2 linked regions of the Geothrix sp. 21YS21S-2 genome follow. The protein of the gene in region 1 interacts with the protein of each later gene in a pairwise test. Links are inferred from orthologs where the notes say so. Each region holds a gene or a part of one and is shown on either strand. Other genes may lie near its edges.

Region 1 (3,013 bases):
GGTCATCGACCTCAAGGGCGCCTCCGGGACCGGGCCCCTGGACCTGCCCTCCCGGGCGCTGCTCTTCCTGGCGGGAAAGCTGCCCAGCGTGGCAGGCGGTCCGGCCGATGCCGAGGCCTGGGACCGCCACTTCGGGGGCGGACCCCCGGGCGACGCCGAGCGTCTGGCGCGCCAGCGCAAGGCCGGGTCCCTGCCGCCGGACCTGGCGGCCCTCTACGAGGAGGTGGCAACCCTGCGCAGGCGCGGGGAGGCCGCCCCGGAGCGCCTGCGGGAGATCCGGGCCGCGCTGGCGGCCTTCCCCGGGGACTGGCTCCTGGCCCAGGAGATCGAGGAACTTCTCACCCCCGCCGCCTCACATGAACTCGACGACCCGGAGGATCCATGACCTGGACCGAGAAGGACAACAGGCTCGTGCGGGAGATCCGCACACCCGATTTCATGACGTCGTTCAACATCGTGAGCCGTCTGGTGGCGCCCGCCGAGGCCATGAACCACCATCCGGACGTCGCCTTTGGGTGGGGCTACGTGCGCATCACCCTCACCACCCACGACGCCGGGCACGTGACGGACAAGGACCGCACCCTGGCGGCCCGCTTCGACGAGGCGGTCAAGCCGTTCGGAGTGTAGAGCCCGATCCCGAGGCGCCCCAGGGCTGCAGGGCCTGGGCCGCGGGCTGCACCGGCTTGCCGGGGCGCTGCAGGAGGGTCAGCTCCAGGGCGGTGCCGTCCCCGGCCGTGAGCCAGGCGCCCTCCCGGTTCCAGGCCAGGGTGCCCGCCGGGGCCCCGTCCGGCCGCAGGCCCCCCACGGCGCAGACCTTGAGGGTCGTGTCCCGGAAGGGCAGTTCCGCCCCGGGCCAGGGATGGAGGCCGCGCACCTGCCGGTGCAGGGTCAGGGCGGGCAGCCGCGGATCCAGGAGGGCCATGGCCTTGTTCAGCTTGGAGGCCACCGTGGCGCCGGCGCCGTCCTGGGGGACGGGGGCGGCGGTGCCCGCCTCCAGGGCGGGGAGGTGCTCCAGGAGGAGGTCCGCCGCGTCCGCGGCCAGGGCCTCCAGGAGGGTGTCGGCGGTGTCGCCCAGGCCGATGGGGCGCCGGGTCTGGGCCAGCACGGGACCCTCGTCCAGGCCGGGGGTGATGCGCATGAGGCCCACGCCCGTCTCCGGATCGCCGGCGAGGATGGCGTGGTTCACCGGGGCGGCCCCCCGCCAGCGGGGCAGGAGGGAGAAGTGGAGGTTCCACGCCCCCAGCCGGCAGCCGTCCAGCATCCACCGGGGCAGGATGTGCCCGTAGGCCACCACCACCGCCAGGTCGACGCCCAGCGCCTCCCAGGCCTCCCGGGTGGCGGGATCCTTCCAGGAGAGGGGCTGGTGGACCGGAAGGCCCAGCTCCAGCGCCGCGCGCTTGACGGGCGGGGCCTCCAGGTGGCGGCCGCGCCCCTGGGGCCTGTCCGGGTTGCAGAAGACCGCCGCCACGTCCCTGGCGCCCGCCAGGGCCCGCAGGACCGGGACGGCCGCCGCCGGGGTTCCCAGGAAGGCCGCGCGCACGGGTCAGGCCCTCGACTTCGCGTACTTCCGCTGGATGATCTGGCGCTTGACGGGTCCGAAGTACTCCACGAAGAGCCGGCCCCGCAGGTGGTCGATCTCGTGGCAGAAGGCCCGGGCCAGCAGCTCCTCGCCCTGCAGCTCCACCCAGTCGCCCTGGGCGGTGCGGGTCTTCACCCACACCTTCATGGGCCGTTCCAGGACCTCGTGGATGCCGGGGATGGACAGGCAGCCCTCGGGCCCGACCTGGGAGCCCTCCTCCTTCACCACTTCCGGATTGATCAGGACGATCCGGGCGGAGGGGTCCGCGCCGCAGGACGTGTCGATGACGGCGATATTGAGATTCACGCCGACCTGGGGAGCGGCGATGCCCAGCCCCTCCTCGGCGTACGTCGTCTCGAAGAGATCGGCCACCAGCTGATCCAGCTCGGGCGTCCAATCCCCCACATCACTTGAATTTATCTTCAACCTGGGATCGCCCCAGGTGAGCACTGGTCGTACGGCCATGACACCCTCGGTCAATCAGTTTAGGACAAACGGCATTCCTTTGATAACCTAGAAGATCCTGGCCAATGGCCTGCCCGTGGAGAACCCATGCTTCGCAATTTCCGCCAAGTGTTCAAAGGCAACCAGACCCCCATGGCCGTGGTCATGATGGTGGTGCTGCTAGGCCTTGTGGCCTACCTCGCGCCGAGCGGGGCCAGCTCGGCCGCTCCGGACAACGTCCTGGCGCGGGTCTATGGACGGGACGTGCTGAAGCGGGACGTGGACTCCATGATCGGGCAGTACCTCAAGCGCATGGGCAAGCAGGCCAACATCGAGACCCTCATGCCCATGCTGCAGAACCAGGCCCTGGACAGCCTCATCAGCAACCAGCTCCGGCTGGAGCTGGCCGAGCGCCACGACATCGTCGTCACCGACGCCGAGGTGCGCGCGGCCCTGGAGGCCCGGCTCCGCAGCATCCCCCTCTTCCTGAACGACAACGGCCAGCTCAAGGACTCCGCGGACATCAACTCCGTCCTGCGCGAGAACGGCACCTCCCTCAAGCAGTGGGAGATCGAACTGTCGAGTGAGCTCAGCCTGCGCAAGCTGGTGGGCCAGGCCGCCTCCCGCGTGCCCGTCGACCAGGCGTGGGTGGACCTCGAGAACCGCGTCCGCAACGAGAAGATCAGCTACGAGTTCGTCACCGCCGCTCCCGATCCCTCCGGGATCGCGGATCCCGGGGAGGCCAAGCTGCAGGCCTTCCTCAAGGACTCCGGCGCCCGCTTCCAGGAGGGCCCCCGCAGGATCCTCGCCTACGTGGCCGTGGACCAGGCCTCCCTGGGCCTCGCGCCCGTGGACGACGCCAAGGTCAAGGCCCTGTACGACGGCCGCAAGGCGCAGTACACCGAGCTCAAGGCCAGCCACATCCTCTTCAAGGCCGAGAATGAATCCCAGGTCGGTGAGGCCTTCAAGAAGGCCGCCGAGCTGCGCGTC
Region 2 (3,306 bases), 1.7 Mb from region 1 along the record:
GCGCCAGCTTCACCGGCGTGGTGAGGCCCAGCATCGCTTCCGCCAGCACCAGGGTGCGGGGGGCGATGAAGTGGGGGCGGCAGGGACGGGGGTCCACCACGCAGCCGCCGTCCCAAAGGGCTCCGGCGAAGCCCAGGACCAGCGGGAGCCTCCACAGGAGGGTCCCCGCGGCCACGGGGTCCAGGCCGGCGAGGCCGCTCCCCGCGCGGGTCCCGGCCCAGAAGGCGGCGCCCCCGAGCCAGACGGCCACCGGTGCCAGGAGGGCGGCCAGGGCCGGGCGCAGAGGCGGGCGCGGGGTCCCGCTCCGGACCGACCACAGGGCGCCCAGGGCCCTCAGATCCACGAGAGCCGCCCGGCCCGGCCGCGCCCCACCAGGCGCAGGAAGAGGCCCTCCAGGTCCTCGTCGGGGCCCAGCACGTCTCCGGCGGCGCCGTCCACCAGGAGGCGCCCCTCCTCCACCAGCAGGATCCGTGTGGCCAGACGCTCCGCGAGGCTCAGCTGATGGCTGGTCATGACCACCGTGACCCCCCGGTCCCGCAGCTGCCCCAGGGCCGCCAGGAGGCTGCGCACGACGGACGGGTCCAGCCCCTCGAAGGGTTCGTCCAGGAAGACCAGGCGCGGCCCGTGGAGGAGGGCCGCCGAGAACGCCAGCTTCTTCTTCATGCCGTAGCTGTAGTCCCGGATGGGCCGGGGCCCGAAGCCCACTTCCAGGCAGGCCTCCAGCTCCGCGACGCGCTCCGCCAGGACCTCCCGGCCCAGTCCGTGGAGGCGGCCCACGAACTGCAGGTACTGGGCGCCCCCGAGGTCCTCCAGGAGGGCGCCCTCCTCGGGCATGACGCCGACCATTCGCCGCAGCTCCAGGGGCGCTCCGGCGGGATCGAGCCCCGCCACCCGCACCGAGCCCTCCGTGGCGCGCAGCTGGCCCGTGAGCAGCCGCACCAGGGTCGTCTTGCCCGCGCCGTTGCGGCCCAGCACCGCCAGGAAGGCGCCCTCCGGGACCCGGAGGCTCAGGTCCCGGAGGGCCCAGGTGTCGCCGAACCGCTTGCCGAGCCCCTCCGCTGCGATCATGGCCGGAGGGGCTAGGACACGAAGTCCTGCGCCACGGCCAGCTCCGCGTTGAGCACCGAGCCCCCGGCGGCGCCGCGCTCCGTGTTGTGGCCCAGGAGCGAGAACTTGATGCCCAGGACGTTGCAGGGGCGGATGCGGCCCACGTGGACGCTCATGCCGCCGTCCATCTCCACGTCCCTGCGCACCTGGGGCCGGTTCTCGGCCACGTGGATCCGGATGGGGACCTCGGGGGCGCTGGGCAGGCCCAGGCGCTGGGGCAGGGGCTTCCAGGCCGCCAGGGCCTCGCGCACCTGGTCGGGGGTGGGGTTCCCCCGGAGGCGCACGCTCACGCTCTCGGTGTGCCCGTCGATGACCGGGGCGCGGTAGCACAGGGCCGAGACCGTCATGGGATCGGACACGGCGAGGCCGCCTTCCACCTTGCCCAGGAGCCGCCCGGTCTCGATCTCGACCTTGCCCTCCTCGCCGCCGATGTAGGGGATGATGTTGCCCAGGATGTCCAGGCTGGGCACGCCGGGGTAGCCGGCGCCGCTCACGGCCTGCATGGAGGTCATGATCACCGTCTCCACGCCGAAGGCCTCGTGCAGCGGGGCCAGGGCCATCACCAGGACGGTGGTGGTGCAGTTGGGGTTGGTGAGGATGCTGCCCTTCCAGTCCCTCCGCGAGCGCTGGGAATCGAGCAGGGCCAGGTGGCCGGGGTTGACTTCCGGCACCAGCAGGGGCACGTCCGGGTCCATGCGGAAGGACGCCGCGTTGCTGAAGACGTGGCCCCCGGCGCGGGCGAAGGCGGGCTCGATCTCCCTGGCGGGAGCGTTGTCGAGCGCGCTGAAGACGATGGGGGAGAGGGCCTCGGCGGGGTCGGAGGGCACCAGCACCTGGTCCCCGAGGCCGCCGTAGGGCTCGCCGTCCAGGCGCCATTCGCAGGCGTCCCGGTACCGCTTGCCGGCGCTGCGGTCGCTGGCGGCGATGCACACCACTTCGAACATGGGGTGGTTCAGGAGGCGGCGCACGAAGCGCTGGCCGACGACGCCGGTGGCGCCAAGGACGGTGACGGGGATGCGGTTCATGGGTGCTCCTGGAGAAAATGCCGGGCGAGGCGCAGGTTGAGCTGGGCGCCGGCCGCGAGGTCCTGCATGGTGAGGTGTTCGCCCGCGGTGTGGGCCACCCGGATGCTGCCGGGGCCGGCGAGGACCGCGGTGAGGTCCGGGATGAGATGGCGCAGGCAGGGGGCGTCGGAGCCGAAGGGCATGAAGGCCCTTTCGAAACCCGGCAGCGCGGGGTAGAGGCAGGGGGGCTCGTCCACCTGCAGCTCGACCGTGCCGAGGGGGGGGCGGAGCGCCTCCACCCGGGCCTGGAAGGAGGACCCGGGGACGGTGCGCACGTTGAGCAGGGCCTGGGCGCGGTCGGGGACGATGTTCACGGCCTCCCCGCCCTGGATGGTGCCCAGGTTCCACACCTCGGGGCCCAGGTCGGGATCCTGGCCCGGCGGAATGCGGCGGACGCCCTCCAGCCAGTCCAGGAGGTCCAGGATGGCGCTGTGGCCCAGTTCGGGGCTGCCGCCGTGGGCGGCCTTCCCGCAGCAGGCCAGGCGCAGGTTCTTCACGCCGCGCTGGCCCGTGGCCACCTTGAGCTCCGTGGGTTCCCCGTTGACCAGGGCCCGGCAGGAGGTGAAGCGGTCCTTCCAGGCCAGGGCCTCCTGCGCGCCCAGGCTGTCGGTCTCCTCCCCGGCGACGCCGAGCCAGGCCACGCCTTCGCCGCGCAGCTGCTCCGCTGCCAGGAGCTGGGCCACGATCTGGCCCTTGGCGTCGCAGGCGCCGCGGGCGAACAGGGCCTCCCCCTCCCAACGCGGGGGCAGGAAGGGCGGCACGGTGTCCAGGTGGGTGGAGAAGAGCACCCGGGGCTCGCCCCAGGTGGCCAGCACGTTGCAGCGGCCCGGCCGGAACTCCCGAATCTCCACCCGCGCTCCCAGGGCCTCCAGGGCCGGCAGGAGGGCGGGGAGCAGCGCGGCTTCCCGGCCCGTGGTGGAATCCAGGGCGCAGAGGTCCTCAAGTAGCCGGCGCGGCTGCAGCATGGATGCTCCCACCCAAGAACCGTCCCATGGCGGGCCAACGATTTCAACCATTCAGGCCTCCCACCGTTCCCGCGGGGCGGGGTGGGAGAGGAAGGGCGTCATGGCCTCGGTGAAGCCGTAGGCTCCCGCCATGCCCATCACCAGCAGGGTCCCGGGTCCCACCTCGGGCA

What was found.
Region 2: the proteins of def (region 1) and asd interact in binary tests that used the Escherichia coli proteins (3 or more experiments, as listed by UniProt). The link is inferred for Geothrix sp. 21YS21S-2 from one-to-one orthologs.

Annotation. Positions count from the first base shown.
Region 1 is NZ_CP132910.1:4,086,487-4,089,499, forward strand. The notes cover bases 295-3,000. They hold def (peptide deformylase), read right to left. Parts: upstream 2,045-3,000; coding sequence 1,544-2,044; downstream 295-1,543. Other genes in these bases: RAH40_RS18060 (aromatic amino acid hydroxylase), read left to right, coding at 295-385; RAH40_RS18065 (4a-hydroxytetrahydrobiopterin dehydratase), read left to right, coding at 382-627; RAH40_RS18070 (methionyl-tRNA formyltransferase), read right to left, coding at 608-1,540; RAH40_RS18080 (peptidylprolyl isomerase), read left to right, coding at 2,132-3,000. In the rest of the region: more of RAH40_RS18060, read left to right, coding at 1-294; more of RAH40_RS18080, read left to right, coding at 3,001-3,013. UniProt on the Escherichia coli protein: Removes the formyl group from the N-terminal Met of newly synthesized proteins. Requires at least a dipeptide for an efficient rate of reaction. N-terminal L-methionine is a prerequisite for activity but the enzyme has broad specificity at other positions.
Region 2 is NZ_CP132910.1:2,395,992-2,399,297, reverse strand. What follows is about bases 107-3,105. They hold asd (aspartate-semialdehyde dehydrogenase), read right to left. Parts: upstream 2,133-3,105; coding sequence 1,080-2,132; downstream 107-1,079. Other genes in these bases: RAH40_RS10575 (M20 family metallopeptidase), read right to left, coding at 2,129-3,105; RAH40_RS10585 (ABC transporter ATP-binding protein), read right to left, coding at 334-1,068; RAH40_RS10590 (hypothetical protein), read right to left, coding at 107-343. Outside these bases: more of RAH40_RS10590, read right to left, coding at 1-106; more of RAH40_RS10575, read right to left, coding at 3,106-3,136; RAH40_RS10570 (hypothetical protein), read right to left, coding at 3,188-3,306.